Regions from separate parts of the Mesorhizobium sp. WSM1497 genome, predicted to be linked through region 1. Evidence: predicted binding sites of a transcription regulator. Region 1 holds the regulator's gene; the other holds the start of a gene.
The links. The regulator PhoB, encoded in region 1, activates phosphate uptake and scavenging genes when phosphate is short. The targets are predictions, from matches to a motif close to TGTCATNNANCTGTCAT.

Region 1 (7,455 bases):
GGACTGCGCATCGGCGGAGATGTACTTGTCGCCGGCGGCCTCGATCGCCGTCTTCATGGCGGCCTCGTCGGTCTTCCAGCGTTCCTCCTGGAAGTTGGACCACGAAACGCCGACGACTTTGTCCTTCGCCTGCGCGACAGACGCGAGCGTCAGCGACATGGCGGCACCCGCCAGGATGGCGGCTGTGAATCTTTTCATATTATCCTCCCTGCGCCGCGTATGGCGCGACCAAACTGGCCCGAGGGCCGGCACAGAGGCCCTATTTTTTCGAGCCTCGAAAAAATACTGGGCCAACGCCCGAACGCTGTCAACATCGATTCTGATGGATTTTGATGTCGTTTCGAATTTTTTTCGGGCCTCGGAATAAATAAATGACACGGCGCGCGGCTTCTGCCAGTATTTGACCGCGTCACCGACAGCGTTCCAGGGCAGGAAGAACCGCGGCGACCGGGAGGATATGAAAGAGCATGTCGGTCGGAATCCGCCACGACGATTTGCGCCGCCGCAACCGCGCGATGGTGATCGCGGCGGTGCGCCGCGCCGGACAGCCGTCGCGCACCGAGATCGCCGCAACCACAAGCCTCAGCCATTCGACGATCTCGGCGATCTCATCCGACCTGATCGTCGCAGGCATCCTGACCGAAAGCAAGCCGAGCGAGGCCGGCTCGCTCAAACGCGGCCGTCCGCAGGTCGGCCTCAGCCTCAATCCAGAAGCGGCCGCGGTAATGACCGTGGTGCTGTCGCTGAACTTCCTCTCGGTCGCCGTCATCGACTATGCCGGCCAGGTAATATCCGAGGAACAGCGTCGGCTCGACACGCTGACGATGTCGCGCGACTCGCTGATCGGTGAGTGCACGGCAATCGTGCGGCGCCGCCTGGAGGATCCCGACCTGGACGTGCGCAGCGTCGCTCGTATCGCGCTGGCCGTCCAGGGCATCACCGACACCCGTGCCCGCGCCATGCTGTGGTCGCCGATCACGCCGCACACCGACATCGCCTTCGCCGACATATTCGAAGAGGAGTTCGGCATCCCCGCCATTATGGAGAACGACTGCAACATGATGGCGGTGGCGCTGCGCTGGCGCGACCCCGATCGTTACCGCGACGATTTCATCGCCATCCTCCTGTCGCACGGCATCGGCATGGGGCTGGTGCTGAAGGGCGAATTGTTCACCGGCACCCATTCCTCGGGCGGCGAATTCGGCCACATGATCCATCGGCCGAACGGCGCGCTGTGTCGCTGCGGACGGCGCGGCTGCGTCGAAGCCTATGCCGGCAATTATGCCATCTGGCGCAACGCGCGGCAGATGGGCGAGGATGCAGAGCCCGTCGCCGATGTCAGCGACGCCGACATACGCGCCCTGGCTGCTGCCGCCCGCGAAAGGGACGGGCCCGAACGGGAAGCCTATCGCAAGGCCGGCGAAGCGCTCGGCTACGGCCTCGGCAGCCTGTTTGCGCTGATCGATCCGGCGCCGGTCGCCATGGTCGGCGTCAGCGCCGCCGCCTTCGACCTGATCGAGCCGGCATTGCGGCAAGCGATTGCCCAGACCGCCGGCGGCCAGCATTCCAAGTCGATTTCCTTCGACACCGAGCCGAACGAACTGCCGCTGATCCGCGAAGGCTGCGCCATGCGGGCGCTGATCTTCGTCGATCAGGAGATTTTTGCGCCGGGCGTGCAGGCGAGATCCGGTCTCGGCGGCAAGAACGTGGCGTGAGTTCAAACGAGGGAGTTCAGTCCTCGCGAATGGCGTAACCCGCCCCACGGATGGTGCGGATGACATCGGGCATACGGCCGTTGTTGACCGCCTTGCGCAGCCGGCCGACATGCACATCGACCGTGCGTTCGTCGATGTAGATCGTCTCGCCCCAGACATTGTCGAGCAGTTGGCTGCGCGAGAACACGCGGCCTGGATGGCGCATCATGAATTCAAGCAGGCGGAATTCCGTCGGCCCGAGCCGGATCTCGCTCTTCTTGCGATAGACACGGTGCGATTCGCGATCGAGCACGATATCGCCGACCTTGAGCACGCTGGACAGCACTTCCGGCTTGGCCCGGCGCAGCAGCGCCTTGACCCTGGCCATGAACTCCGGCGTCGAGAAAGGCTTGACCAGATAGTCGTCGGCACCGGTCGAGAGGCCGCGCACGCGGTCGCTTTCCTCGCCTCGCGCGGTCAGCATGATGATCGGCAGCCGCTCGGTCTCGGGACGCATCCTTAGCCGGCGGCAGAGTTCGATACCGGAAACCGCAGGCACCATCCAGTCGAGCACCAGAAGGTCTGGAACGTTCTCCTGCAGCCGGATTTCGGCCTCGTCGCCGCGCGTCACCACTTCGACCTGATAACCTTCGGATTCGAGATTGTAGCGGAGCAGCACGCCTAGCGGCTCCTCATCCTCCACCACCATGATGCGTGGCGCGATCATCGGCTGGTCACCCCTGTCATGCCGCTGGCGCGGACATTGCCGTCTCGTCCTGCTTCGGACGATTGGCTGGTAACTGCGTGCCGGTCAAAACATAATAGGCATTTTCGGCGATGTTGGTCACGTGGTCGCCGATCCGCTCGAGGTTCTTGGCGCAAAACAACAGGTGCGTGCACGCCGTGATGTTGCGCGGATCTTCCATCATGTAGGTCAGCAGTTCGCGGAACACCGATGTGTATTTGACGTCGATGCGTTCATCATTGTTTCTGAGCGTGGCAAGCGCTGCCGCGTCAGCGGCGGCATACTCGTCGACGACCCCCTGCACCTGGATCAGCACCAGCTGCGCCATTGCGTCGATCGAATGCGAAAGGTCGTGCGGCGTGACGCTCAGCCCGACAGTGCCGACGCGCTTGGCGATGTTCTTGGCAAGGTCCCCGATGCGCTCGAGGTCGCCGGCCATGCGGATCGAACCGACCACCGCACGCAGATCGTTGGCCATCGGCTGGCGCTTGGCGATCAGCGTGATGGCACGATCGTCCAGCTCGCGCTGGCGTGCATCCATGATGGCGTCATCGGAAACCACCCGCTGCGCCAGCGCATTGTCCGAATTGAGCAAAGCCCTGGTCGAGCCACCGACCATCGAGCGGGCGAGATCGCCCATGTCGCGGATCAGCTGGCTGATCTGCTCCAGATCCTCATCGAAAGATGCGACGGTATGTTCACCCATGATCTTCGTCCCTCATATGCCTGAGATCAGCCGAACCGGCCGGTGATGTAGTCCTGGGTGCGTTTGTCGTCGGGGGTGGTGAACATCTTGTCGGTGGCGCCCTCCTCGACCAGATAGCCAAGATGGAACATCGCGGTGCGCTGCGACACGCGCGCTGCCTGCTGCATCGAATGCGTGACGATGACGATCGTATAGTTCTGACGCAGTTCGTCGATCAGTTCCTCGACGCGAGCGGTGGCGATCGGGTCGAGCGCCGAACACGGTTCGTCCATCAGGATCACCTCGGGCGACACGGCGATGGCGCGTGCAATGCACAGGCGCTGCTGCTGGCCACCGGAAAGACCCGTGCCAGGTTCCTGCAAACGGTCCTTGACCTCGTTCCAGATCGCCGCCTTCTTCAGGCTGGACTCGACGATCTGATCCATGTCGGCCTTGCGCTTGGCCAATCCGTGGATGCGCGGCCCATAGGCGACGTTCTCGTAGATCGACTTTGGGAACGGATTGGGTTTCTGGAACACCATGCCGACGCGCGCCCTGAGTTCGACGACATCGATGTTCTTGTCGTAGATGTCCTCTTCGTCGAGCGTTATCTTGCCGGTTACCCGTGCTGAATCGATGGTGTCGTTCATGCGATTGAGGCAGCGCAGGAAGGTGGACTTGCCGCAGCCGGAGGGGCCGATCAGCGCCGTCACCTGGTTCAGGCGGACGTCGAGATCGACGTCGAACAGCGCCTGCTTCTCGCCGTAGAACACGCCGACCTTGTCGCCGCGCATTTTGATCACTTCGTTCGACTTCATCTTGTCGCCCACTGCGTTTTCAAGGGACTGTTCGGTCATGATGTTCATACCAAAATGCCTTTTTTCTACCAGCGCCGCTCGAACCGACGCCGAAGCACGATCGCGGTGATGTTCATGGCCATTAGGAAGACGAGCAGGATGATGATGGCGCCGGACATGCGCTCGACGAAGGCGCGTTCGGCCTCGTTCGCCCACATATAGATCTGCACCGGCAGCGCGGTGGCCGGATCGAAAGGCGTCGTCGGTGGATCGGCGACGAAGGCGACCATGCCGATCAACAGCAGAGGCGCGGTTTCGCCGAGCGCGCGCGCAAGACCGATGATGGTGCCGGTGAGGATGCCGGGCGCGGCAAGCGGCAGGATGTGCTGGAACACCATCTGCATCTTGGAGGCGCCAAGACCGAGAGCTGCCGAGCGGATCGACGGCGGCACCGCAGCAAGCGCGGCGCGCGTCGCGATGATGATCGTCGGCAGCGTCATCAGCGTCAGCACCAGGCCGCCAACGAAAGCGGCGGAGCGCGGCATGCCCAGGAAATTGATAAACACCGCGAGGCCGAGCAAGCCGAAGACGATTGACGGCACTGCGGCCAGATTGTTGATGTTGACCTCGATAAGGTCGGTGAAACGGTTCTTCTTGGCGAATTCCTCCAGATAGATGGAGGCGGCGACGCCGATCGGCAGCGCGAGCAGCAGCACGATCACCATCATATAAAACGAGCCGATGATCGCCACGCCCATGCCCGAGGTTTCCGGGCGGCTGGAGGCGCCGTAGGTGAACAGGCCGCTGTTGAAGTGCTCGGCCATCGCGCCCTCGGCCTTGAGCTTGTTCATCCAGGTGATCTGCTGGTCCGAGACCTTGCGTCGCGCTTCCTCGACACTGAGGTCGATCTGGCCCTTGAAAGCGGAGTCGAGATTGGCGGCGGCGAGGATGTTGACGTCGCGTGTCGTGCCGATCACCGAGGGATCGGCGGCAACGATGTCGCGCAACTGGACGCGGGCGCCTTCCGAAAGGAAGCCCTTGAGCTTCTGGATCATCGGCTTGTCATCAGGAGAGATGCCGAGCTTGGCCACCAGCGCGTTTTCTGCGAGCTTGGGATAATTCGCCTTGATCAGAACGCTCGGATCGGTTGCGCGCTTGCCGGAAGGATCGATCACCTTCTCGTCGAACGTGATCGGCAGCGATACCGTCGTCTGCCAGAAGGCGGTGTAGCCTTTCGAGACGATGGTGATCAGCATGATTGCCAGGAACGCCAGGCCTACGGAAATCGCCACGACGCCATAGATGCGGAAACGGCGTTCGGCGGCGTAACGGGCCTTCAGGCCGATGTCGCGGCGCGGATGGGCCGCCGGCCTGACCATCGTATCCATGGGAATGTCGGTCATTCGTACTGCTCCCGATATTTGCGCACGATGTAGAGCGCGACGATGTTCATCACCAGCGTCAGCGTGAACAGCGTCAGCCCGAGCGCGAAGGCGACCAGCGTCTGCGGCGAATTGAACTCGAGGTCGCCGGTGAGCTGGTTGACGATCTTGACGGTGATGGTCGTCATCGCCTCGAACGGGTTGATGGTGAGGTTGGCGGCGACGCCCGCCGCCAGCACGACAATCATCGTTTCGCCGATGGCGCGCGAGGCAGTCAGCAGGATGGCGCCGACGATGCCGGGCAGTGCCGCCGGCAGGATCACCCGCTTGATCGTCTCGGAGCGGGTCGCGCCGAGGCCGAGCGACCCGTCACGCATGGCGCGCGGCACCGCGGTTATGATGTCGTCTGAGAGAGAGGAGACGACCGGGATCAGCATGACGCCCATGACCAGGCCGGCGGTGAAGATGCTCTGGCCCTGGATGAACGGCGAGCCGCCGGTCAGCGCCGCGGACAGGTCGCGCAGGAACGGCCCAAGCGTGACGACGGCGAAGATGCCGTAGACGATGGTCGGTATGCCGGCCAGCAGTTCAAGCGCCGGCTTGACCACCGAGCGCACCCTGGGCGTTGCGTATTCGCCCATGTAGACAGCCGACATCAGCCCGACCGGCACCGCAACCAGCAGCGCGACGGCGGCGATATAGAGCGTGCCGGCAAGAAGCGGGATCAGGCCGAACTGGCCCTGGCTGCCGCCCGAACCGGCAGCGGCAAAACGCGGATCCCAGACCGTGCCGAAGAAGAAACTCATCGGCGAGACGCTCTCGAAGAAGGTGATCGTCTGGAACAGCATCGAAAGCACGATGCCGACGGTGGTCAGGATGGCGATGGTGGAGGCGGCAAGCAGCCCCCACAGCATCAACCGCTCGACATTGTTGCGCGCCCTGGCGCGCGGCTCGATCTGCCTGAGCGCATAGAAGGCGCCGGCGATCGAGGAAGCGAGAATGACAATGGCACCGAACAGGCTGAGCCGGTCCTGGACCTTGTTCGCCTCGACGGCGATCGGGATCATGTAATCCTGTGTGTCGCTCGCCAGTGCCACGCCCTTGGCGGCGAGCAGCGGCTGCAACTCGGCAAAGCTGGCAGGCATTGCGGCCAGTGTGCCAGCATCGAGTTTGCGCAGGCCCCTGGCGAGGCTCTTTACCAGGCTGACATCCAGTGCCTCGCTGGCAACCTTGCTGTCGACGGTACGCTCCGGCAAGGCAGCGTGGATGTGCCGGTCAAGATAGACCGAAGAACCGACGGCCCAGACGGCAAGCAGCAAAAGAGCAGGCAGGACGGCAAGCAGGAAGGCCCACCAGCCGTGATAGTGGGCACGCGAATGCGGCTTGACCTTGCCATTGTCCTGGGCCGCGGCACGCTGCCGGCCGATGAAAAAGGCAACCAGGCCGACGGCAACGACGATGGCCAGTACGAGCAAGGACGACATGGACCCACCCCAAGGGAAATTCTAACGCAGCCGCCATTGCGGCCTGCGGTGAAACCGGGGCGCGGATTTGACCCGCACCCCGGTTCGGCAGCTTGATTACATCGACTTTCCGGCGGCGAAAGCGTCACGCTGGGCCTGACGCTCGGCATCCGGAGCAGCAACGAGGCCGTATTCGGCGAGCGGGCTTTCCGGGCCAACCATCTGGTCGTCGAGGAAGAACTCGACATATTCCTTGAGGCCGGGAACGACGCCCAGATGCGCCTTCTTGACGTAGAAGAACAGCGGGCGCGAGACGGGATACTTGCCGCTGGCAATCGTCTCGGTCGAAGGCACGATACCTTCCACGGTGGCGACCTTCAGCTTGTCGGCATTGTTCTCATAGAAGGCGAGGCCGAACACGCCGACGCCGGTCTTGTTGGAGTCGATGCGGGCGAGCGTCTCGGTATAGTCGCCATCGATGTCGACGGCCTTGCCGTCCTTGCGGATGGCAATGCAGGTTTTGCCGATTTCCTTGTCGTCGGCAATGCCGGCGGCCTTGAGAGCAGCCTTGTCACAGCCGGCATCGAGGAGCTTGGTCTCGAACACTTCGCGCGTGCCGTGCTTTTCGCCCGGAATGTAGGCGGCGATGTCCCAGTCGGGCAGCTTCGGATTGACCTGGCTCCACTTGG
Region 2 (7,455 bases), 2.8 Mb from region 1:
CGAGGGCAGCCTCGGGCGACGCTTCCTTGCGCGGCGCGACATTGTCCTTCAGGAAGCCGGTTTCGACATAGACCGGCCCGAGCGGCGGCAGATGGTCGCCGAAGAAGGCGATCACGGTTGGGCGGGAGCGTGTCTTTGCCCATTCGACGAGGCGTTCGAGACCGCGATCGGCATCGGCTGAGCCTTCGGCGTAGCTGAGCAGCGATTCGCGCGCCCACTGGCTGATCGGCGCCTGCACCCTGTGCGTGGGACTGTAATAGCGGTTCGGTTCGTAGGGACCGTGGTTTTGCAGGCTGACCGCAAAGAAGAACACCGGCTCTTCGCTGGCGTCGGCCTCGCTGATGATCTCGTCGGTCATCGCGGCATCCGATGCCAGTGGCCCGCGCTTTTGCATTGGCGGCAGCGTCTCTTCCGACTTGAAATCGTTGAAGCCGAAATCGGCGTAGACCGCGCCACGGTTCCAGAACCAGTTGGTGCCCGGATGGATGGCGCGCGCCCGATAACCCTGGCTCTTGAGGAAGGTTGCCAGCGACGGCGTCGGCGTGCGCACATATTGCTGGTAGGGGATGCTGCCGGCCGGCAGGAACGCGTTGGAGAAGCCGGTCAGCGCCTCGAACTCGATATTGGCGGTCATGCCGCCGAACTCCGGCGAGAACATCGAGCCGGAGCGCAGCGCCCGCACATTGGGGATCGGATCGGGCGTGATGGTGACGCCGGGCAGCTTGGTCGGGTCCCAGAAGGACTCGCTCATGACGATGATGATGTCAGGCTTCTCGGCCGGCACCGAGGCGGTCACATCGGGCCTGGCGATCGCCGCGATCGCCTTGTCGGAATAGCCCGGCGGCGCAGAGACATGCGCCATCGGCACATTGAGCGCAAAGGCCAGCGCAAAACCGTTGGAGGCATAGTTTTCCTTCTGGTCCCACATGATCGGGATGATCTGCAACCGGTCCCTGGTCCAGGAGAACGTGGCATAGTCCATGATCGAAACGAAGAAGGCGAGCAGCGGCACTGCCAGCGTCAGCCGCGCAAGGCGTCCCTTGCGGCTAAGTGCGGGAACCTTGCGGCGCCACATCCGCCAGCCATAGACGAGCAGCGACAGGCCGGCGACGATGCCGACGACCATCGCGAGCGCGGTCATCGGCCGGTCGCGCACCAAAAGCGGCAACAGCGCGAAGATCTGGCGGGCATAGAGGAAATCGGTCGGATAGAGCGGATCGCCGAGATAATGCGACTTCTGGTGGCCGACGAAGGCAAGCGATAGCGTCAGCGGCGCGACGATCATCAGGCTCTGATGGCTGCGGCCCAGCACCGCATCGAGGCCGATCAGGATCAGCGCGAACACGACGATGGTGGTCCAGCCCGGCTTGAGCGGCTGCAGGAAGAAGGAGACCGTGCCGGCAAAGTCGCCGCGCACGATCAGTTCGATGGCAAACACCAGGACGGCGGCGATCGCCAGGCTGATCAGCCCATAGCGCACGACCGGCCATCTCCTGCCCGGCAGATAGCCGGTGGAGGGGTCGTCTTCCAGGAACTGTGGCGCGGCCTTGCCGGCGCGTTTGTAACTCTTTGCCACTTTAACTTCCCCACCCAGCGACAAGCACGTCACTCGATTGTCATGGAATTGTCACGCAAAGCTAGCGCCTGTGGCCAAAATAAGAAGAGCCAGCAAACGAATCGTGAGCGGTTTTCATCAGGAGTGATCGCCAAAAAGCCTTTCGGAACAGGCACTCGGCGGATGAAGCTGCCGTCGAGCAGGGTCGAACCGGGCTTGACTTGGCGGCCTGCCTTGCGTCACAGGCAAGAAAAACTCGTCTATCAGGCAAGCAAAACCAGCCCTTGGGAGCCCGCGCATGGCCGTTGCATTCACCTTTCCTGGACAAGGCAGCCAGGCAGTCGGCATGGGCAAGGATCTCGCCGAGGCCTTTCCCGAGGCGCGCAGAATTTTCCAGGAAGTCGACGACGCGCTCGGCGAAAACCTGTCGAAGCTGATCTGGGAAGGGCCGGAAGAGACGTTGATGCTGACCGCCAACGCGCAGCCGGCGCTGATGGCGGTGTCGCTGGCCGCGATCCGGGCGCTAGAATCGCGCGGCTTCTCGCTGAAAGGCAAGGGCGCCTATGTCGCCGGTCATTCGCTGGGCGAATATTCGGCGCTCGCGGCCGCTGGCTTCGTTTCGGTTGCCGATGCCGCCAGGCTGCTGCGCATCCGCGGCAATGCCATGCAGGCGGCGGTGCCGGCCGGCGAGGGCGCCATGGCGGCGATCATCGGATTGGAACAGGCCGATGTCGAAGCAGCCTGCGCCGAGGCTGCCAAAGGCTCCGTCTGCCAGATCGCCAACGACAATGGCGGCGGCCAACTGGTCATTTCCGGCGCCAGGGCCGCGGTCGAACTGGCGGCGAAATTGTGCACTGAGAAAGGCGCCAAGCGCGCACTGATGCTGCAGGTGTCCGCGCCCTTCCATTCGGCGCTGATGGCGCCGGCCGCGAACGTCATGCGCGACGCACTCGCCGGTGTGACAAAGAATGCGCCGGTCGTTCCCGTCCTCTCCAATGTCACGGTCAGCCCGACCAGCGATCCGGACGAGATCGCCCGCCGCCTGGTCGAGCAGATAACCGGCCGCGTACGTTGGCGCGAGACCGTGGAGTGGTTCGGCGCAAATGGCGTCACCACGCTTTATGAGATTGGCGCCGGCAAGGTGCTTTCGGGATTGGCGCGGCGCATCAACCGCGACATCGCCACTGCGTCGGTCGGCTCAGCGGCTGAGGTCGAGGCGACGCTAGCAGCGCTTGCATAAAGCCCCATTTGATCCCATTCCCTGCAAAAGGGGTGTTCTCTTCTCAATCAGGAGACAAAAATGTTCGAATTGACTGGCCGCAAGGCGCTCGTCACCGGCGCATCGGGAGGCATCGGCGAGGCGATCGCCCGGATGCTGCATGCGCAAGGCGCGATCGTCGGCCTGCATGGCACCCGCGTCGAGAAACTGGAGGCGCTGGCTAGCGAGCTTGGCGACCGGGTCAAGCTGTTCCCGGCCAATTTGTCCAACCGTGACGAGGTCAAGGCGCTCGGCCAGAAAGCCGAGGCCGATCTCGAAGGCGTCGACATCCTGGTCAACAACGCCGGCATCACCAAGGACGGGCTGTTCGTGCGCATGTCGGATGCCGATTGGGACAGCGTGATCGAGGTCAATCTGACCGCCGTTTTCCGGCTCACCCGCGAACTCACCCATCCGATGATGCGCCGCCGCCATGGCCGCATCATCAACATCACCTCGGTGGTCGGCGTGACCGGCAATCCCGGCCAGACCAATTACTGCGCCTCCAAGGCCGGCATGATCGGCTTCTCCAAGTCGCTGGCGCAGGAGATCGCCACCCGCAACATCACCGTTAACTGCGTTGCACCAGGCTTCATCGAATCGGCAATGACCGACAAGCTCAACGATAAGCAGAAAGAGGCGATCATGGCGGCGATCCCGACGCGGCGCATGGGCACCAGCGTCGAAGTCGCGTCCGCCGTCGCTTATCTCGCCTCCAACGAAGCCGCCTACGTCACCGGCCAGACCATCCACGTAAATGGCGGCATGGCTATGATTTGAACGAGGTTCTGCAGCAACGCCGGCGGGTTGTGTAAAGAGACCATTTCGGCTTGGACCTCAGCTATTTTTCGTGTAATGCGGCCCGCAACCCGGCGGTTCGGGCAAAAATCGGTCCGTAGTCGTTGCGTTTCCGGCAGGACCATCTTTCAGCTTGATTAGCGGCATTCTGCCCGCTAACGAAGACAGACAAACAAAAGACGAGGATGCCCAAATGAGTGACACCGCAGAGCGCGTCAAGAAGATCGTCATCGAGCACCTTGGCGTCGATGCCGACAAAGTGACGGAGCAGGCGAGCTTCATCGATGATCTGGGCGCCGACAGCCTCGACACGGTCGAACTCGTCATGGCGTTCGAAGAAGAATTCGGCGTCGAGATCCCCGACGACGCGGCCGAGACCATCCTGACCGTCGGCGATGCCGTGAAGTACATCGACAAGGCTTCGGCCTGACGCTTTCTGCAGTCATCACCGGGGAGGACCTGCGATGAGGCGTGTCGTCGTCACGGGCCTTGGCTTGCTGTCGCCGTTCGGCATGGGCTTCGAGCACAGCTGGAAGGAGCTTCTGACCGGCCGCAGCGCTGCCAAGCGCATCACCGAGTTCGAGGTGGAGGACCTTGCTTGCAAGATCGCCCACGTCATTCCGCGTGGTGACGGCAGCAATGCCACCTTCAATCCCGAGGCCGTGCTCGAGCCGAAGGAATTGCGCAAGATCGGCGACTTCATCCTGTACGGGATTGCCGCCGCCGACGAGGCGCTGAAGGATTCCGGCTGGGAACCCAAGACGCATGAAGAGCAATGCGCCACCGGCGTCCTGATCGGCTCCGGCATCGGCGGCATCGAGGGCATCGCCGAGAACGCGATGATCCTCAAGGAACGCGGCCCGCGCCGCATCAGCCCCTTCTTCATCCCGGGCCAGATCATCAATCTCGTCTCCGGGCAGGTTTCGATCCGGCACGGGCTGAAAGGCCCGAACCATGCCGTCGTCACGGCCTGTTCGACCGGCGCGCACGCCATTGGCGATGCTGCCCGGCTGATCATGTGGGGCGATGCCGACGTGATGGTCGCCGGTGGCGCCGAAGCGCCGGTGACGCGGCTGTCGATCGCCGGGTTCGCCGCATGCCGGGCACTGTCGACGGAACGCAATGATTCGCCGCAAACGGCGTCGCGCCCCTATGATCGCGACCGCGACGGCTTCGTCATGGGCGAGGGCGCCGGCGTTGTCGTGCTCGAGGAGCTCGAACATGCCAAAGCACGCGGCGCCAAGATCTATGCCGAGGTGACGGGTTATGGTCTCACCGGCGACGCGCATCACATCACGGCGCCCGCCGAGGATGGCGATGGTGCCTTCCGTTGCATGACGGCGGCACTCAACCGGGCCAAGCTTACGCCTGCCGACGTCGACTACATCAACGCGCACGGCACCTCGACCATGGCCGACACGATCGAGCTCGGCGCTGTCGAGCGGCTTGTCGGCAATGCCGCATCGAAGATCTCGATGTCGTCGACCAAGTCGTCGATCGGCCATCTGCTTGGGGCGGCCGGTGCCGCCGAAGCGATCTTCTCGATCCTTGCCATCAGGGACAATGTCGCGCCGCCGACCATCAACCTCGACAACCCCGAACGCGAAACCGCGATCGACCTAGTGCCGAACAAGCCGCGCGCCCGCCAGATCGACGTGGCGCTGTCCAATTCGTTCGGCTTTGGCGGGACCAATGCGTCGCTGGTCTTCCAGCGCTACAATGGCTGATCGTCCGGCTGCCGGGCGACGCTTTGGCGTGCCGTCAATTTTGCCATATTCGCCTCTACTCTGCCGCTGGGGATTCGTTGGGCGATCAAACGGTAGGGCGAAATGAACACAAATCCGGCAGGCAACGGAGAATTCGGGCAACGGCCGGCAACATCCGGACCGATCGTGCCGAAAACGGCCAGCGAGGCGTTGCGGCCAGAGGCCGGCACGCCGCCGCCGAAGCGCTCGCGTGCGTCACGCAGCCAGGTCGTCGTGTTCATGAACTTCGTCATCTCCTCGGTGATGCTGGTGGTTCTGGCGGCCGGCGTCGCGGTCTATTTCGGCAAGCAGGAATTCACCGAGCCCGGACCCTCGGCTAATGGCGACACCTTCCTGGTCAAGCCGAACACCGGCGTCCAGGATATCGCCGACCAGCTCGAACGCCGCGGACTGATCAGCGATGCCCGGGTATTCCGCCTTGGCGTGCGGGCCTTCGGCAATGATTCGGCGCTGAAAGCCGGCGAGTACGAGATCAAGCCCAGGGCTTCCATGCGCGATATCATGGAGCTTTTGAAGAGCGGCAAGTCGGTGATGTATTCGCTGACCATCCCTGAAGGACTGACGGTCGACCAGGCATTGCAGCGTATCGCCGAGGAGACTGCCTTGAGCGGCGACATGCCGGCAACCACGCCGCCGGAGGGCAGCCTCGCCACCGACACGCTGCGCTTCACGCGCGGCGCGACACGCCAGCAGATGGTCGACAAGCTGCTTGCGGATCAGAAGAAGCTGGTTGACGATGTCTGGCAGCGGCGCGCGCCGGACCTGCCGCTGGCCAACGTCGAAGAGTTCGTCACGCTGGCTTCGATTGTCGAAAAGGAAACGGGCAAGGGTGACGAGCGTTCACGGGTTGCCGCCGTCTTCCTGAACCGGCTTGCCAAGGGCATGCGCCTGCAATCCGATCCGACCATCATCTACGGGTTGTTCGGCGGCAAGGGAAAGCCGGCGGACCGGCCGATCTACCAGTCGGATATCCAGAAACAGACCCCCTACAACACCTATGTGATCAACGGCTTGCCGCCGACGCCGATCGCCAATCCGGGTCGTGCAGCGCTGGAGGCGGTGGCCAACCCATCGAAGACCGACGACCTCTATTTCGTCGCCGACGGCACCGGTGGGCACGTCTTTGCCGCGACGCTGGACGAGCACAACGAGAATGTCGCCCGCTATCGCGCTCTGCAGAAGAAGCAGGCGGATGACGTCGCCAAAGCCGCCAAGACCACCGGCGGCGGCGACAGCAATGCCGTCAAGCCGGCGGACGGTGGGCCGGCCGACAGTGGGCCGGCTGACGGTGCCGACGACAGCGGCGGTGACGCGGGCGCTGCCCAGTAGAATGAAGAAAGGCGTTGCCCGACAGGCGACGCCCTGACATTTGCAAGAGCGCCGCGCGTCCGATTTCGACGCGCCTGCGGCGCAGTCATTTTCAAGCAGCACTTGCTCTGTCCGGAAAGCCGGTTCGGGGCAATGTGCCAGGGACGTGTGGGCGATATGAATTTGCAGAGCATGACCGGTTTTGCACGCGCCGTCGCCGAGCACGAAGGCACTTCGATCGCCTGGGAGGTCAAGTCCGTCAACGGCAAGAGCGTCGAAGTACGGCTGCGGCTGCCGCAAGGCTTCGAGCGGTTGGAACCGGCTGTCCGGCAGATACTTCAGAAACGTTTTGCACGCGGCAATTTTCAGGCGACGCTGACCATCGGCCGTGCCGTCGGCGCGCAGGCGCAGCCGGTCGTCAACGAAGCCTTCCTGAAGGACCTGGCCGGGCTCGCCAAGCGGCTGCAGGAGCAGTTCGGCGTTGCTGCGGCGACCTCGGATGGACTGCTGTCGCTGCGCGGCGTGCTCGACATTCCCGAAACTGTCGAAACCGAGGAGGCGAGGGCCGCGCTCGATGCCGCGATCATGGCCGCGCTCGAAGTGGCCTTGAACGGGCTTGAACAGGCACGGCAGGGCGAAGGGGCCGCGCTGGCTTTGCTGCTGTCGGGTCATATCGACACAATCGAGGCGCTGACGCTGCGGGCAGAAGTGGATCCATCCCGCGAGACCGCGGTGATCCGGGAACGCATCGCCGAGCAGGTCAGGCTGCT

Region 2: the regulator PhoB is predicted to act here: its motif matches at 1,615-1,631, upstream of A9K65_RS26125 (LTA synthase family protein).

What each region holds. Positions count from the first base shown of each region.
Region 1 covers NZ_CP021070.1:1,477,881-1,485,335, reverse strand. Annotated here, with positions in the region: gene xylF (D-xylose ABC transporter substrate-binding protein) at 1-198, opposite strand, end outside; gene A9K65_RS07285 (ROK family protein) at 468-1,715, shown strand; gene phoB (phosphate regulon transcriptional regulator PhoB) at 1,732-2,421, opposite strand; gene phoU (phosphate signaling complex protein PhoU) at 2,438-3,145, opposite strand; gene pstB (phosphate ABC transporter ATP-binding protein PstB) at 3,172-3,990, opposite strand; gene pstA (phosphate ABC transporter permease PstA) at 4,008-5,324, opposite strand; gene pstC (phosphate ABC transporter permease subunit PstC) at 5,321-6,787, opposite strand; gene A9K65_RS07255 (substrate-binding domain-containing protein) at 6,884-7,455, opposite strand, start outside.
Region 2 covers NZ_CP021070.1:5,298,782-5,306,236, reverse strand. Annotated here, with positions in the region: gene A9K65_RS26125 (LTA synthase family protein) at 1-1,576, opposite strand, end outside; gene fabD (ACP S-malonyltransferase) at 1,854-2,795, shown strand; gene fabG (3-oxoacyl-[acyl-carrier-protein] reductase) at 2,856-3,593, shown strand; gene A9K65_RS26110 (acyl carrier protein) at 3,805-4,041, shown strand; gene fabF (beta-ketoacyl-ACP synthase II) at 4,076-5,338, shown strand; gene A9K65_RS36120 (hypothetical protein) at 5,326-5,598, opposite strand; gene mltG (endolytic transglycosylase MltG) at 5,504-6,706, shown strand; gene A9K65_RS26095 (YicC/YloC family endoribonuclease) at 6,863-7,455, shown strand, end outside.